4 regions of the Variovorax sp. V93 genome follow, and region 2 is predicted to be linked to each of the others. Evidence: predicted binding sites of a transcription regulator. Region 2 holds the regulator's gene; each other region holds the start of a gene.
The links. The regulator sigma-54, encoded in region 2, starts transcription at its own class of promoters, with help from an activator protein. The targets are predictions, from matches to a motif close to TGGCANGNAANCTGCTTT.

Region 1: a site for sigma-54 is predicted at 2,122-2,139, ahead of ACAM54_RS01270 (TorF family putative porin). Genes of this name have one in related genera too.
Region 3: a site for sigma-54 is predicted at 1,575-1,592, ahead of ACAM54_RS23455 (isopenicillin N synthase family dioxygenase). Genes of this name have one in related genera too.
Region 4: a site for sigma-54 is predicted at 1,935-1,952, ahead of adh (aldehyde dehydrogenase). Genes of this name have one in related genera too.

The regions. Positions count from the first base shown of each region.
Region 1 is NZ_AP028669.1:286,636-290,129, reverse strand. It holds gene ACAM54_RS01280 (ammonium transporter) at 1-824, opposite strand, end outside; gene glnK (P-II family nitrogen regulator) at 847-1,185, opposite strand; gene ACAM54_RS01270 (TorF family putative porin) at 1,253-2,074, opposite strand; gene ACAM54_RS01265 (YifB family Mg chelatase-like AAA ATPase) at 2,295-3,494, shown strand, end outside.
Region 2 is NZ_AP028669.1:573,417-576,910, reverse strand. It holds gene ACAM54_RS02580 (phospholipase D family protein) at 1-1,008, opposite strand, end outside; gene ACAM54_RS02575 (RNA polymerase factor sigma-54) at 1,019-2,611, opposite strand; gene lptB (LPS export ABC transporter ATP-binding protein) at 2,629-3,423, opposite strand; gene lptA (lipopolysaccharide transport periplasmic protein LptA) at 3,420-3,494, opposite strand, start outside.
Region 3 is NZ_AP028669.1:4,948,866-4,952,359, forward strand. It holds gene rutF (NADH-dependent FMN reductase RutF) at 38-568, shown strand; gene rutR (HTH-type transcriptional regulator RutR) at 700-1,422, opposite strand; gene ACAM54_RS23455 (isopenicillin N synthase family dioxygenase) at 1,625-2,629, shown strand; gene ACAM54_RS23460 (VOC family protein) at 2,969-3,355, shown strand; gene ACAM54_RS23465 (BMP family ABC transporter substrate-binding protein) at 3,420-3,494, shown strand, end outside.
Region 4 is NZ_AP028670.1:646,667-650,160, reverse strand. It holds gene ACAM54_RS29070 (sigma-54-dependent Fis family transcriptional regulator) at 1-1,746, opposite strand, end outside; gene adh (aldehyde dehydrogenase) at 2,027-3,494, shown strand, end outside.

The DNA of each region.
Region 1 (3,494 bases), 290 kb from region 2:
CCGACCAGGCCCGCCACGGCGGCGTTGATGTGCACCACGGTGCCGCCTGCGAAGTCGAGCGCGCCCCATTGCCAGATCAGGCCGGCCTTGCCGTTCATGGCGTCGACCACGTCCTTGCTGGCATAGGCGTCAGGGCCCATCCAGAACCAGACCATGTGCGCGAGCGGCGCATAGCTGAAGGTGAACCAGATCACCATGAACAGCAGCACGGCCGAGAACTTGGCGCGCTCCGCGAAGGCACCCACGATCAGGCAGCAGGTGATGCCGGCGAAGGTGGCCTGGAAGGCGGCGAACAGCAGCTCGGGGATGTAGACGCCCTTGCTGAAGGTGGCGCCGGGCGCGAACACGCCGGTGGCCGGATCGAACACGCCCTTCATGAAGAGCCGGTCGAATCCGCCGAAGAAGGCATTCCCCTCGGTGAACGCGAGGCTGTAGCCATAGATGAGCCACAGCACCACGATCATCGAGAAGGTGACCATCACCTGCATCAGCACCGACAGCATGTTCTTGCTGCGCACCAGGCCGCCGTAGAACAGCGCCAGGCCGGGGATGGTCATCATGATGACGAGCAGCGTGGACAGCATCATCCAGCTGGTGTCGCCCTTGTTGAACGAAGGAGCGGCAGGCGCCGCGGCGGGCGCTGCTTCGGCAGCAGCTGCAGGCGCGGCGGCGGCCGGGGCGGCCGCGGGTGCCGGTGCGGCAGCTGCGGGCGCCGATGCCGCGGGCGCCTCGGGCGTGGCAGCAGCAGGCGCCTGGGCGAAGCTCGCCGTGCCTGCGGCGAGCAGGCTCAGGCCGAGCGCGAGAGAAACAAGCAGTTTTTTCATGGTTGTTGTTTTCCGGGCTGGATCAGAGGGCTTCGCGGCCGGTTTCACCGGTGCGGATGCGAACGACCTGCTCGAGGTTGTAGACAAAAATCTTTCCGTCACCGATCTTGCCGGTGCGCGCCGCACCCTCCACGGCTTCGATCACGCGGTCGACGAGGTCGTCGGAGACCGCCGCCTCGATCTTCACCTTGGGCAGGAAGTCGACCACGTACTCCGCGCCGCGGTACAGCTCGGTGTGGCCCTTCTGGCGGCCGAAGCCCTTGACCTCCGTGACCGTGATGCCCTGCACGCCGATGGCCGAGAGGGCTTCGCGCACCTCGTCGAGCTTGAACGGTTTGATGATGGCTGTGACCAGCTTCATGACTTTCTCCTTCTTGGATGGAATGAATGGTGCGGCAGCTTGGGCCGCACCTTGTTTTTGTGCCTGCTTACAGCGTCTTGCTGAGCGTAACGATGAAGCGCGCCTTGTTGGGCGAATAGGTGGTCTGGCCGAAGGTGCCGAAGCCGAAGTCGTAGCCGGGGTTGGCCACCGCCAGGTACGAGCTCTTCTTGTTGGCGCCCTGCACCGAGCCGGCCAGCGCCAGGCCGTTGCCGAAGTCGTACGACACGCCCACGTTGTAGTCCACGTAGCTCTTGTAGCCCAGGCTGCGGATGTCGCTGGACATGTGGGTGTAGCCCACGGCCGCCTTCAGCGTGAGCTTGGGCACGATCTCCTTGCTGTAGGCCAGATTCAGGTAGCCCGTGTTGCGGCCCTTCAGCCCCGAGCCGGCCTTGTTGCCCGCGTAGCCGAAGTAGTCCTTCGACACCGTGTGCGAGTACTTCAGCGTGAACGAGCCGATGGCCTCGTCGGCCCAGGTGCCGGCGCCGTACAGCTCGGTGGTGTTGCCCGCGGAGTTGCCCGGGTAGATGTAGCTGAGCGCGCCCACGTCCAGGTCGAAGGGGCCGGCCTTGAACTTGTAGCCGCCGTAGATGTCGCTCTCGATGCTGTTGCCCTGCAGCCAGTTGACGCTGGAGTTCCAGTTGCCCACGTAGAAGCCGCTCTCGCCGAAGGCGTAGTCGAAGCCGCCCTGGATGGCGGGCTTGAAGCCCTTGGTCTTGGCGTAGTCGTTCTTCCCGATCATGTCCTGGTCCTGACCGCGGAACTTGTAGTTGCTGGTCAGTGCCACATTCCCCGTGAGCTGTGCGCTCGCAAGCATCGGCAGGGCGGCAAGGGTGGCCACGGCCATTGCCTGGGCGAATTTACGGTGCATCATCGAGACTCCTCGGAGTTGGTTGGATTGTTGGGGGACACCGTCTCATAGCAGGGAGCGTGCCAAAGTGCACGTTTTGCCCTGCGGCACGGCGGCCGCTCCCGCACCGGCAACCCAGGCGAAATAGTTACAAGCGTGTTCGGTTGCGGTACCCCATGGGGCACCGCGGTGCATGAGCCCGGCCAAAAACGGGCGCACCACAATGGTGAGAGGGAGTGGAATGAGCCTGTCTTTGGTGCAAAGCCGTGCTTTGCTTGGGCTGGAAGCGGCCAGTGTCACGGTCGAGGTGCATCTGGCGAACGGCCTGCCGAGCTTCACGCTCGTCGGGCTGGTGGAGACCGAGGTCAAGGAGGCGCGCGAAAGGGTGCGCTCGGCCATCCAGAACGCCGGCCTGGAGTTTCCGAACAACAAGAAGATCGTCGTCAACCTGGCGCCGGCCGACCTGCCCAAGGATTCCGGCCGCTTCGACCTGCCGATCGCACTCGGCATCCTCGCGGCCAGCGGGCAGATCCAGCCCGCGCTGCTGGCAGGCCACGAATTTGCCGGCGAGCTCTCTCTTTCAGGCGAGCTGCGGCCCGTGCGCGGCGCGCTGGCCATGGCGCTGGCCCTGCACACGCGCGGCATCGCGACGCGCCTGGTGCTGCCCGCCGGCAGCGCCCAGGAAGCGGCGCTGGTGCCCGGCAGCGAGGTGTACGGCGCCAGGCACCTGCTGGACGTGGTGCAGCGCTTCATGCCCGAGGGCGCCGCGCCGCTGCAGGGCGAGGATCGCCAGCAGCCGCCCGCCGCGGACGGCTGGGCCCGGGTTCATGCCGCGGCCGCAGCGGCCGCGCCGCTCTATGCGGACCTGGCCGACGTCAAGGGGCATGCGGGCGCCAAGCGCGCCCTCGAGATCGCCGCCGCGGGCGGGCACAGCCTGCTGATGGTCGGCGAGCCCGGCTCGGGCAAGTCCATGCTGGCGCAGCGCTTTGCCGGGCTGCTGCCGCCCATGAGCGTGGACGAGGCGCTGGAGAGCGCGGCCGTGGCCAGCCTGGCCGGCAGCTTCTCGGCCGCGCGCTGGATGAACCGGCCGACCTCGGCGCCTCACCACACGTCGAGCGCCGTGGCGCTGGTGGGCGGCGGCTCGCCCCCGCGGCCGGGCGAGATCTCGCAGGCGCACCACGGCGTGCTCTTCCTGGACGAATTCCCGGAGTTCGCGCGCTCCGCGCTCGAGGCGCTGCGCGAGCCGCTGGAGACCGGCACCATCACCATCGCGCGCGCCGCCCGTCGCGCCGAGTTTCCGGCGCGCTTCCAGCTGGTCGCGGCCATGAACCCCTGCCCTTGCGGCTACCTGGGCTCGACGCTGAAGGCCTGCCGCTGCACGCCGGACCAGATCTCGCGCTACCAGGCCAAGCTCAGCGGCCCGCTGCTGGACCGCATCGAC
Region 2 (3,494 bases):
GCGGCGCATTTGCTCGACCACGTTGTAGCGCACGCTGTCGACATCGAGCAGCGGCACGCCGCCGTACGAGGCGGTCTTGCCGATCACGCGTTCGGGCGAATCGGCGTAGGCCTCGGCAAGGGTCCAGATCAGGTCGAGCTTGCCGGCAGCCAGGTCTTCGGCGATCGGGCTGTAGCCGAGCAGGTCGTTGGGCGCGGGCCTGGGCGGCGGCGGCGTGGTGTCGGGGCCGGTGGCGGCCTCGAAGCGCTTCTGCAGCTCGCCCTGCGGAAGTTCGCTGGCCACCACCGACTGGACCGGCCGCACATAGACGCTGTTCCAGTACTGGTCGAACAGCGCACCCAGCCGCGGGACCAGCGCACCAGCCACGAAGGTGTCGAGATCGAGGAAATTCTCGCCCGCCGTGCGCCTGAAATACTGGTTGCCGATGTTGCGCCCGCCCGCCACCGCCATCGCGCCATCGGCGATGAAGAGCTTGTTATGCATGCGCCGGTTGACGCGGCTGAAATCGAACAGCGAAGCGGTGAAGCGCCTGAGCAGGCTGCCGCGCCCGGCCGGAAAGGGGTTGAACAGGCGCAGCTCGACGTTGGGCGTGGCGGCCAGGCCGAGCAGCAGCTCGTCCTCGCCCGAGGTGTAGAGATCGTCCATCAGGAGCCGCACGCGCACGCCGCGCCGGGCCGCATCGCGCAGCGTGCGCAGCAGGTAGCGGCCGGTCTCGTCGTTCTCGATCTGGTAGTACTGCACGTCGAGCGTGCGCTGGGCGCGCCGCGCGAGCTGGATGCGGGTGTCGAAGGCGAAGTCGCCGCCCGGCATCAGGCGAAAGCCGCTCAGGTCGGGGTCGGGCTGCGAGGCCAGCGCGATCTTGCCGAGCGCGGTGTCGGCCGAGGCGGCCATGGCCTTGGTGGGCGGACGCGGTGCCTCGTCGGGCAGGGTGGCGCAGCCGGCGAACAGCAGCGCCGCCGCCATGGCGAAGACCCATTGCCCACAGCGCGACAGCAGGCGGCGGGCCATCGGCGGCTTTCTACAGGGCCTTGCGAAGGTTGGCGGGCGCGATGCGCAAGGCCTCGCGGTACTTGGCCACGGTGCGGCGTGCGCACTCGATGCCCTGCTCCTTGAGCATCTCGGAGATCTGGCTGTCGGACAGCGGTTTCTTGATGCTCTCGGAGCTCACGAACTGCTTGATCAGCGCGCGCACGGCGGTGCTCGACGCATTGCCGCCGGTCTCGGTGCCGAGCGCCGAGCCGAAGAAGTACTTGAGCTCGACCGTGCCGAAAGGCGTGGCCATGTACTTGGCCGTGGTCACGCGCGAGATGGTCGATTCGTGCAGGCCGAGTTCGTCGGCGATCTCGCGCAGCACCAAGGGCCGCATTGCGAGCTCGCCGTGCACGAAGAAGCTCTTCTGCCGCTCGACGATGGCGTTGCTCACGCGCAGGATGGTGTCGAAGCGCTGCTGGATGTTCTTGATGAACCAGCGCGCCTCCTGCAGCCGCTGCGACAGCGCCTGGCTGCCCTCGCCCTTGTGCGACTTGAGCGCGCCGGCATAGATGTCGTGCACGCGCAGCCGCGGCATCACCTCGGGGTTGAGCATGACGCGGAACTTGGCGTTGGTGCCGCGGCCGATCTTGGTGACGATCACGTCGGGAATCACGATGTTGCGCTCGACGTCGACGAAGCGGCGGCCCGGCTTGGGCTCCAGGCGCGAGATGATCTGCAGCGCCGAGCGCACCACCTCTTCGTTGGTGCGCGTGAGCGTGGCCAGGCGCTTGAAATCGCGCCGCGCGAGCAGCTCCATCGGCTGCTTGCAGATCGCGATGGCGGTCTTGCGCACCAGGGCCTGCTCTTCGGTCTCGCTTTCGCTGGCCAGCGCGCGCAGCTGGATGCACAGGCATTCGCCCAGATCGCGCGCGCCGACGCCGGCCGGCTCCAGGCTTTGCAGCAGGCCGAGCGCCACCTGGAAGTGGTGCACCAGTTCGTCGAACTGGTCGTTGTCGTCGCCCGCGAGGCCCGAGGCCAGCGCCGGCAGGGAGTCTTCGAGGTAGCCGTCGTCGTTGAGCGATTCGATCAGGAAGCGCAGCGCGGCGCTGTCGTTCTCGTTGAGCCGCAGGCTCAGCGCCTGCCGGTGCAGGAAGGACTGCAGCGACTCCTGGCTGCGCGCGAGCTCGGTGGCGTCGGCGCGTTCGTCGTCGCCCAGGTTGTTCTGGCGCGCGGGGGCGTCGCTGCCCCATTCGCTGTCGTCGGGCGCCATGTCGACGGTGCCGTCGCCTTCCCAGTCGGGCTCGCGCTCGGTGGCGTCGGCGGCGGGTACGTCGGCCTCGGCTGCCGAGGAGGTTTCGCTCGAAGTGGTGGTTGCGCTGCTGGCCGGGGCCGAGGCGAATTCGCCCTCGGCGGCTTCACCGGCTTCGTCGCGCGGCACCGGCGTGTCGATGGCGTCGAGCCCGAACTCCTCGCGCGCCGCTTCTTCCGCGGTGCGTTCGAGGAACGGGTTCTCGTCCAGCATCTGCTCCACCTCCTGGCTCAGTTCGAGCGTGGACAGCTGCAGCAGCCGGATCGACTGCTGCAGCTGGGGCGTGAGCGCCAGGTGCTGCGAAACGCGAAGGGACAGCCCTTGCTTCATGGAGACCGACTCCTCCCTTACATCCGGAAGTGCTCGCCGAGGTACACCCTGCGTACTTCGGCGTTGTCGACGATCTCCGAGGGTGTGCCTTGTGCCAGCACATGCCCGTCGCTGATGATGAACGCGTGATCGCAGATGCCCAGCGTCTCACGCACGTTGTGGTCGGTGATGAGCACGCCGATGCCGCGCTCCTTCAGGAAGCTGATGATCCGCTGGATCTCGATCACCGCGATCGGGTCGATGCCGGCGAAGGGCTCGTCCAGCAGGATGAAGCGCGGCTGCGTGGCCAGCGCGCGGGCGATCTCGACCCGGCGGCGTTCGCCGCCCGAGAGCGCGAGCGCGGGCGAATCGCGAAGATGGTCCACCCGCAGGTCGGCCAGCAGCCCCGAGAGCCGCTCCTCGATGCGCTGCTTCGTCAAAGGCGCGGGCTTGCCGCTGGCGTCGGGTTCGCGCTGGAGTTCGAGCACGGCGCGCACGTTTTCCTCGACCGTGAGCTTGCGGAAGATGGAGGCTTCCTGCGGCAGGTAGCTCAGGCCCATGCGGGCGCGCCGGTGGATCGGCATGTGGGCGATGGGCTCGCCGTCGATGGTGATGTCGCCCGCGTCGGCCCGCACCAGGCCCACGATCATGTAGAACGACGTGGTCTTGCCCGCGCCGTTGGGGCCGAGCAGCCCGACGACCTCGCCCTTTTGCACGTCGAGCGAGACGTCCCGCACGACCTTGCGGCTGCCGTAGCTTTTCTGCAGTCCGCGCACCACCAGGCGGCTGCCCGGCGTGCCGTCGGCGTTCTGGGTTCCAGCGGTTTCGATCACTTGCGCCCTTCCCCTTCGCCGCCCAGCGTGGTGGTCGAGCGCAGGCCGGCGCCGGGCGCCGGCTGGGGGGC
Region 3 (3,494 bases), 1.1 Mb from region 2:
CCCGTCACAGGAATTCCTCCTCATGCTGCTGAACGCAATGGCACCCCACCACGTCATGCCGGGCGGCGCGCCTGCCGCGCTGCCCAAGGCCGACTACCGCAACGCCATGGCGCGGCTGGGCGCGGCGGTCAACATCATCACCACCGACGGCCCCGCGGGCCGCGCCGGCTTCACGGCCTCGGCCGTGTGCAGCGTGACCGACGAGCCACCGATGCTGCTGGTGTGCCTGAACCGCTCGGCCTCGGTGTACCCCGCGTTCACTGCCAACGGCGTGCTCTGCGTGAACGTGCTCGCGGCAGGACACCAGGCGCTCTCGGGCCTGTTCGGCGGCAAGACGCCGATGGACGAGCGCTTTGCCGCGGGCCGCTGGAGCCGCAAGGCCACGGGCTCGCCGGTGCTCGAAGATGCTGCGGCCTCGTTCGATTGCCGCGTGGTGCAGGCCACCAGCGCGGGCACGCACGACGTGCTGTTCTGCGAGGCGCTGGCGATTGCCATCGGCGGCAAGGCGCAGAGCCTGATCTATTTCGATCGGCGCTATCACGAAATCGCGGCGCCGCCGCAGCACTGACCGTCCCTGGGGCGTTTGCATGGCTCCTTCCCCCTCTGGGGGAAGGTTGGGATGGGGGCAGGCAGAGCGCCCGACAGGTACGCCGCTTGCCCCCACCCCTGCCCTCCCCCGGAAGGGGAGGGAGCAACTCCCTAACGCGGCGTGATGCCCTGCAGCACGATGCGCTGCACGTTCTCCACCGTCTGCTCGAAGAAGGCCGGGTCTTCGAGCGTATGCCCCGTCAGCGCCTGCACCTGCACGCCGAAATCGGCGTAGTGCTGCGTGATGGCCCAGAGCGCGAAGATCAGGTGGTGCGGATCGACCGGCGCGAGCTTGCCGGCGGCGATCCATGAACGGATGACCTCCGACTTGCGCTCCACCAGCGTGCGCAGTTCGCGGTCGAGCTCGTCGCGCAAGAGCGGCGCGCCCTGGATCATTTCGAGGCAGAACAGGCGCGATGCATCGGGCCGGTCGCGCGAGACCACGAGCTTGCGGCGGATGTAGCCGCCGATGGCTTCGCCCGGATCCTGCTCGGCGCTGAAGCCTCGCAGCGGCTCGAGCCACAGCGCGAGCAGGTCGCGCAGCACGTTGACGTACAGCTCTTCCTTGTTGGCAAAGTAGTAGAGCAGGTTGCTCTTCGACACGTCGGCGCGCGCCGCCACCTGGTCGATCGACGTGCCATGCAATCCGAAGCGCGAGAACAGGCCCAGCGCGGCGCCGAGGATGGCGCTGCGCTTGTCCTCGATCTGCCGCAGCCTGCGGCTCACCGCGGACGCGCTGCGCACGGCGGGCTTCGCGCGCTCGCGCGCCGGGCCCTTCACCGGGATCTTCTTCTTGGTGCTGCTGGCTGCGGCCAGCGCCTTGGTCTTCGGCATCTTCCCTCGCTTCGTCGATTACTTGCGGACTCTTCTTCCAACGCGCACCACTGTAAGGCCGCGGTGCATCGCGTTGCGCCAGCGCGGCCTCAAGGCACGGCCGGCACGCACCATGCTGACGCGGCCAACGCGTTTTGTCCATTTGGTCCAACTGGCACAGACGTTGCATGGCGAAAGGCATGCCAAGCACGAGGACCGACACATGAGCACCCTGCTGTCCGTACCCATCATCGATCTCGCGCCCTACTTCGCCGGCACGGCCGAAGGCAAGGCGCAGGTTGCGGCCAAGGTCGACGAGGCCTGCCGCAGCATCGGCTTCCTCGTCATCACCAACCATGGCATTCCCGCCGAGCAGATCGCGCGCGTGTCGCAGCTCTCGCGCCAGTTCTTCGACATGCCGCTGGCCGAGAAGCGCAAGGTCGACCGGCCGCGCGAAGACGCGGTGCGCGGCTACAGCGCGGTCGGCGAAGAAGGGCTTTCCTACAGCCTGGAAGAGGCCGCGCCCGGCGACCTGAAGGAATCGTTTTCCATCGGTCCCTCGAACGTGCCGGACGACGACTACCACCGCGGCCCCGCCGCCGGCCCGCACTTCGAGCCCAACAGCTGGCCGCCGATCGACGGTTTCCGCGAAGCTTATGAAAGCTACTTCGAGGCCATGAGCGATCTCTCGCGCTCGCTGATGCGCATCTTCGCGCTCGGCCTTGCGCTGCCAGAGACCTTCTTCGACGACAAGATCGACAGGCACATCAGCATGTTCCGCGTGCTGAGCTATCCGCCGCAGCGCGAAGCGCCGCTGCCGGGCCAGCTGCGCGCGGGAGCGCACAGCGACTACGGCAGCCTCACCATCGTGCTGCCCGACGACAAGGGCCTGCAGGTGTTCAACAAGGCGGGCCAGTGGGTCGACGTGCCGCAGGTGGAAGGCGGCCTGGTGGTCAACATTGCCGACCTGATGATGCAATGGACCAACGACCAGTGGGTGTCCACGCTGCACCGCGTGGTCAACCCGCCGTTCGAGGTGGCCAGCACCAACCGCCGCCAGTCGCTCGTGTTCTTTCACCAGCCCAACTATGACGCGATGGTCGAGTGCCTGCCGAGCTGCCTGGCGCCGGGCGAGCAGCCGAAGTACGCACCCATTTCTTCGGGCGACCATCTCACGTCGAAGTTCGTGAAGCAGACGACCTTTGGTGGGACCAAGGTGGCGGTCTAGATGAAGTCCTGTTTCTATGTTCGTCGCGTTGGTTGTCGTCCAGGGCGCGCTCCCGCCGACGGGGTACGCGGCGAAGCGAATGTCCTCCGGCCTGCGGCCTCCCCCTTGATTTCGCTGCGCAAGGCACCCCATCGACGTGATCGTTGGTCAGAGCAGTCGTTGATCGGCGATGCAACAGCAGCGTGTCCAGGTGCACAGAGCATCGGGTGCTCCCCGCAGCGAAATAAAGGAGAAGGCCGAAGGCCGGGGGACATTCGCGGAGGGGAGTACCCGATGCTCTGTGCACACGCCCCGAGCAAGAACGCCAGAACCACCACGAACGCGCAATGAGCACTTGACATGCCCCATCTCTCCTACGTCAACGTCTTCGCAAAGGACGTGGTCGCGCTCAGCGGCTTCTACCAGCGCGTGTTCGGCTTCCCCGAGATCGAGGCGATCCGCTCGCCGATCTTCCGCGGGCTCGACACCGGCAAGTCGAGCCTCGGCTTCAACGCGCTCGAGGCCTACGAGCTGCTGCACCTGGCCGAATTTTCCGACACACGTGGCGTGAAGTTCCTGCTGAACATCGACGTCGACAGCCGGGACGAGGTGGACCGCATGGTGCCCGTCGCGCTCGAGGCCGGCGCCACGCTGGTGAAGCCGCCCTACGTCACCTACTACAACTGGTACCAGTCGGTGCTGCTCGACCCCGAGGGCAATGTGTTCCGCATCAACTTCATGATGTGACGCGCGCGGCGCGCCCTTCCCTTCTTCCTTCCCTCTCGACACGCTCCCCACGAAAGGTTGCTCCATGCTGCTGCGCACTCCCACACACGGCTTCGCCCTTGGCCTTGCATCGGCGCTCGCGGCCGGCGGCGCGTTGTTC
Region 4 (3,494 bases), on a different replicon from region 2:
GGGCAGGTGCCACCAGTCGATCTGCGCCTCGTGTTCGCCCAGCAGGGCGCAGGCGGTGTGCAGCGCGCTGTTCAGCTGGCGCAAATTGCCGGGCCAGCGGTAGCGCGACATGGCCAGCGCGAGCTCGGGCGCCAGCCGCAGCTCGCGCCCGGGCTCGATGCCGCGCAGCATCTGCGCGACCAGGTGCGGCAGGTCCTGCCGTTCGTGCAGCGCCGGCAGCTGGAGCGACAGGCCGTTGAGCCGGTAGTACAGGTCTTCGCGGAAGCGCCCGGCCTCGATCTCGCGGCGCAGGTTGCGGTGTGTCGCGCACACCAGGCGGAAGTCCACCGCCATCGGCTTGCCGCCGCCCAGCGGCGTCACCTGCCGGTCCTGCAGCACGCGCAGCAGCCGTGCCTGCAGTGCGAGCGGCATGTCGCCGATCTCGTCGAGCAGCAGCGTGCCGCCGTGCGCCTCGCGAATGCGGCCGGCTGCGCCGTCGCGGCTCGCGCCGGTGAAGGCGCCGGGCCGGTAGCCGAAGAGCTCGGCCTCGATCAGCTGCTCCGGCAGCGCGGCGCAGTTGACCGCAACGAACGGCCCGTCCCGGCGCGTTCCGCTCGCATGCAGCGCCCGCGCGAACACTTCCTTGCCGACGCCGGAGGCGCCCAGCAGCAGCCAGGAGATCGGCTTGTCGAGCACCCGCCGGGCGCGCTCGACGGCGGCTTGCATGGCCGGGTCGCCGGTGTCCAGCGCGGCCAGCGCGTCGGCGTGTGTTTTTTCCGCCGCACGCGGCGCCGGGGCCGCGCCGGGCGAGGACGTGAGCACATGGCGGCCAGCCTCCACGCGCAGCCAGAGCGCGCTGCCGTCGTGCCGGCGCACCGTGCGTGGCGCGCCGCCCGGCTGGCGGCACCAGGCCATCAGCGTCGTCATATCCAGCTGCAGCAGCTGCTCGACGGCGGCGGCGCCCACGTCGGCGCGGGACAGGCCCAGCATGGCGAGCGCGGCCGCATTCGCGCCCATCAGCCGGCCGTCGTCCGACAGCGCCAGCAGGCCCTCGGCCACGCTGCCGATGCCCTCGGGCTGCAGATGCAGGCGCAGCCGCAGGTCGGCGGCGTGGCGCGTGTCGAACAGCTTCTGCTCGACCGTGCGCACCGCCAGCCGCACCAGCGCCAGCGCATGGCGGTGGTGGCCGCGGTGGTCGCCCGAGATGTCGAGCACACCCAGCACGCGGCCGTCGGGGCCGGTGATCGGCGCGGCCGTGCAGGTGAGAAAGCCGTTGCGGTCGAGGTAGTGCTCGCCGGCATGCACCACCAGCGGCGCCGCGTCGGCCAGCGCGGTGCCGATGGCATTGGTGCCGCGCCAGCGTTCATGCCAGTTGGCGCCGGGTCGCAGCGCCACGCGCTGTGCGCGGTCCGCGAAATTCGCATCGCCCATGGCCTCCAGCAGCATGCCCTGTGCGTCGGCAAGGATCACCAGGCTGTCGGTGTCGCGCATCTGCTCGAACAGGAACTCCATCACCGGCCGCGCATGGGAGGCCAGTTCGCGCTGCTGCTCGAGCGCGCGTGCCAGCTGCGCCGCGGAGGCATGGGGCGCGCCTGGCGCGCGGCCGGCCGGTGCCAGGCCGAAGCCGCGGCTGCGCTCCCAGCTTCGGCGCAACGCGGCATCGATCAGGCCGTCGGCCACCTCGCCGGTGGTGGTCAGCTGGCGGCGCGCCTCGCGCAGGCGCGAGCCCGGCGTGCGCGCGGCGACGTGGTGTGAAGTCGTCTGCATCTCGGTTGTCTCCAATAGGGCCTCTCCGGGCCCTGGTGTCACGGCATCGAACGTTCGAGCATGAATGCGGCGGTGCACTGTTCCGTTTCGTGACAGCTGCTCAGCGCGGCACGCTCTGCTGCGCAGTCTGGCGTAAGAAACTGACCCGGTTCTTGCGCCAGATCAGAGCATTCGCGCCCAAGAGGGGGTGGCATGGCGTGTGCAATGCAGCACGCGGGACCGCGCGGCATCCGGCTTGCGCGGTCGCCTTCCACCCCTTACCCGACGGAGACAAGAGACCATGCAATACGCCAGCCCCAACACCCCCGGTGCAAAGATCGACTTCAAGCCGGCCTACGACAACTTCATCAACGGCAAGTTCGTGCCGCCGGTGAAGGGCCAGTACTTCGATGTGATCACGCCGATCACCGGCAAGCCCTACACGCGCGCCGCCCGCTCGGGTGCCGAAGACATCGAGCTCGCACTCGACGCGGCCCATGCCGCCGCCAGCCAATGGGGCCGCACCTCGCCGGCCGAGCGTGCCAACGTGCTGCTGAAGATCGCCGACCGCCTGGAGCAGAACCTCGAACTGCTCGCCTATGCGGAAACCGTGGACAACGGCAAGCCCATCCGCGAGACGCTCAACGCCGACATTCCGCTGACCATCGACCACTTCCGCTACTTCGCCGGCTGCCTGCGCGCACAGGAAGGCGCACTGAGCGAGATCGACGAGAACACCATCGCCTACCACTTCCACGAGCCGCTGGGCGTGGTGGGGCTGATCATTCCGTGGAACTTCCCGATCCTGATGGCCGCATGGAAGCTCGCGCCCGCGCTTGCCGCCGGCAACTGCGTCGTGCTCAAGCCCGCCGAATCCACGCCGGTGAGCGTCATGGTGATGGCCGAGCTGCTGGCCGACCTGCTGCCGCCCGGCGTGCTCAACATCGTGAACGGCTACGGCCGCGAAGCCGGCATGGCGCTGGCGGGCAGCAAGCGCATCGCGAAGATCGCCTTCACGGGTTCCACCGCCACCGGCCGCGTCATCGCGCAGGCCGCGGCCGGCAACCTGATTCCGGCCACGCTGGAGCTCGGCGGCAAGAGCCCCAACATCTTCTTCGAGGACATCGCCGACGCGGACGACGACTTCTTCGACAAGGCCATCGAAGGCCTGGTGCTGTTCGCGTTCAACCAGGGCGAGGTCTGCACCTGCCCGTCGCGCGCGCTGATCCAGGAGTCGATCTACGACAAGTTCATGGCGCGCGCGCTCGAGCGCATCAAGGCCATCAAGCAGGGCCATCCGCTCGACACCGACACCATGATGGGCGCCCAGGCCTCGGCCATGCAGATGGACAAGATCATGAGCTACCTCGCGCTCGGCAAGGAAGAGGGCGCGCAGTGCCTGACCGGCGGCGGCCGCGCGCAGCTCGGCGGCGAACTCTCCGGCGGCTACTACATCGAGCCCACGCTGTTCAAAGGCCACAACAAGATGCGCATCTTCCAGGAAGAGATCTTCGGCCCCGTGCTCGCGATCGCGACCTTCAAGACCGAGGCCGAGGCGCTGGAGATTGCCAACGACACGCCCTACGGCCTGGGCGCCGGCGTGTGGACGCGCAACGGCAGCACCGCCTACCGCATGGGCCGCGCCATCCAGGCCGGCCGCGTCTGGACCAACTGCTACCACGCCTACCCGGCGCACGCCACCTTCGGCGGCTACAAGGAATCGGGCATCGGCCGCGAAACGCACAAGATGATGCTCGACCACTACCAGC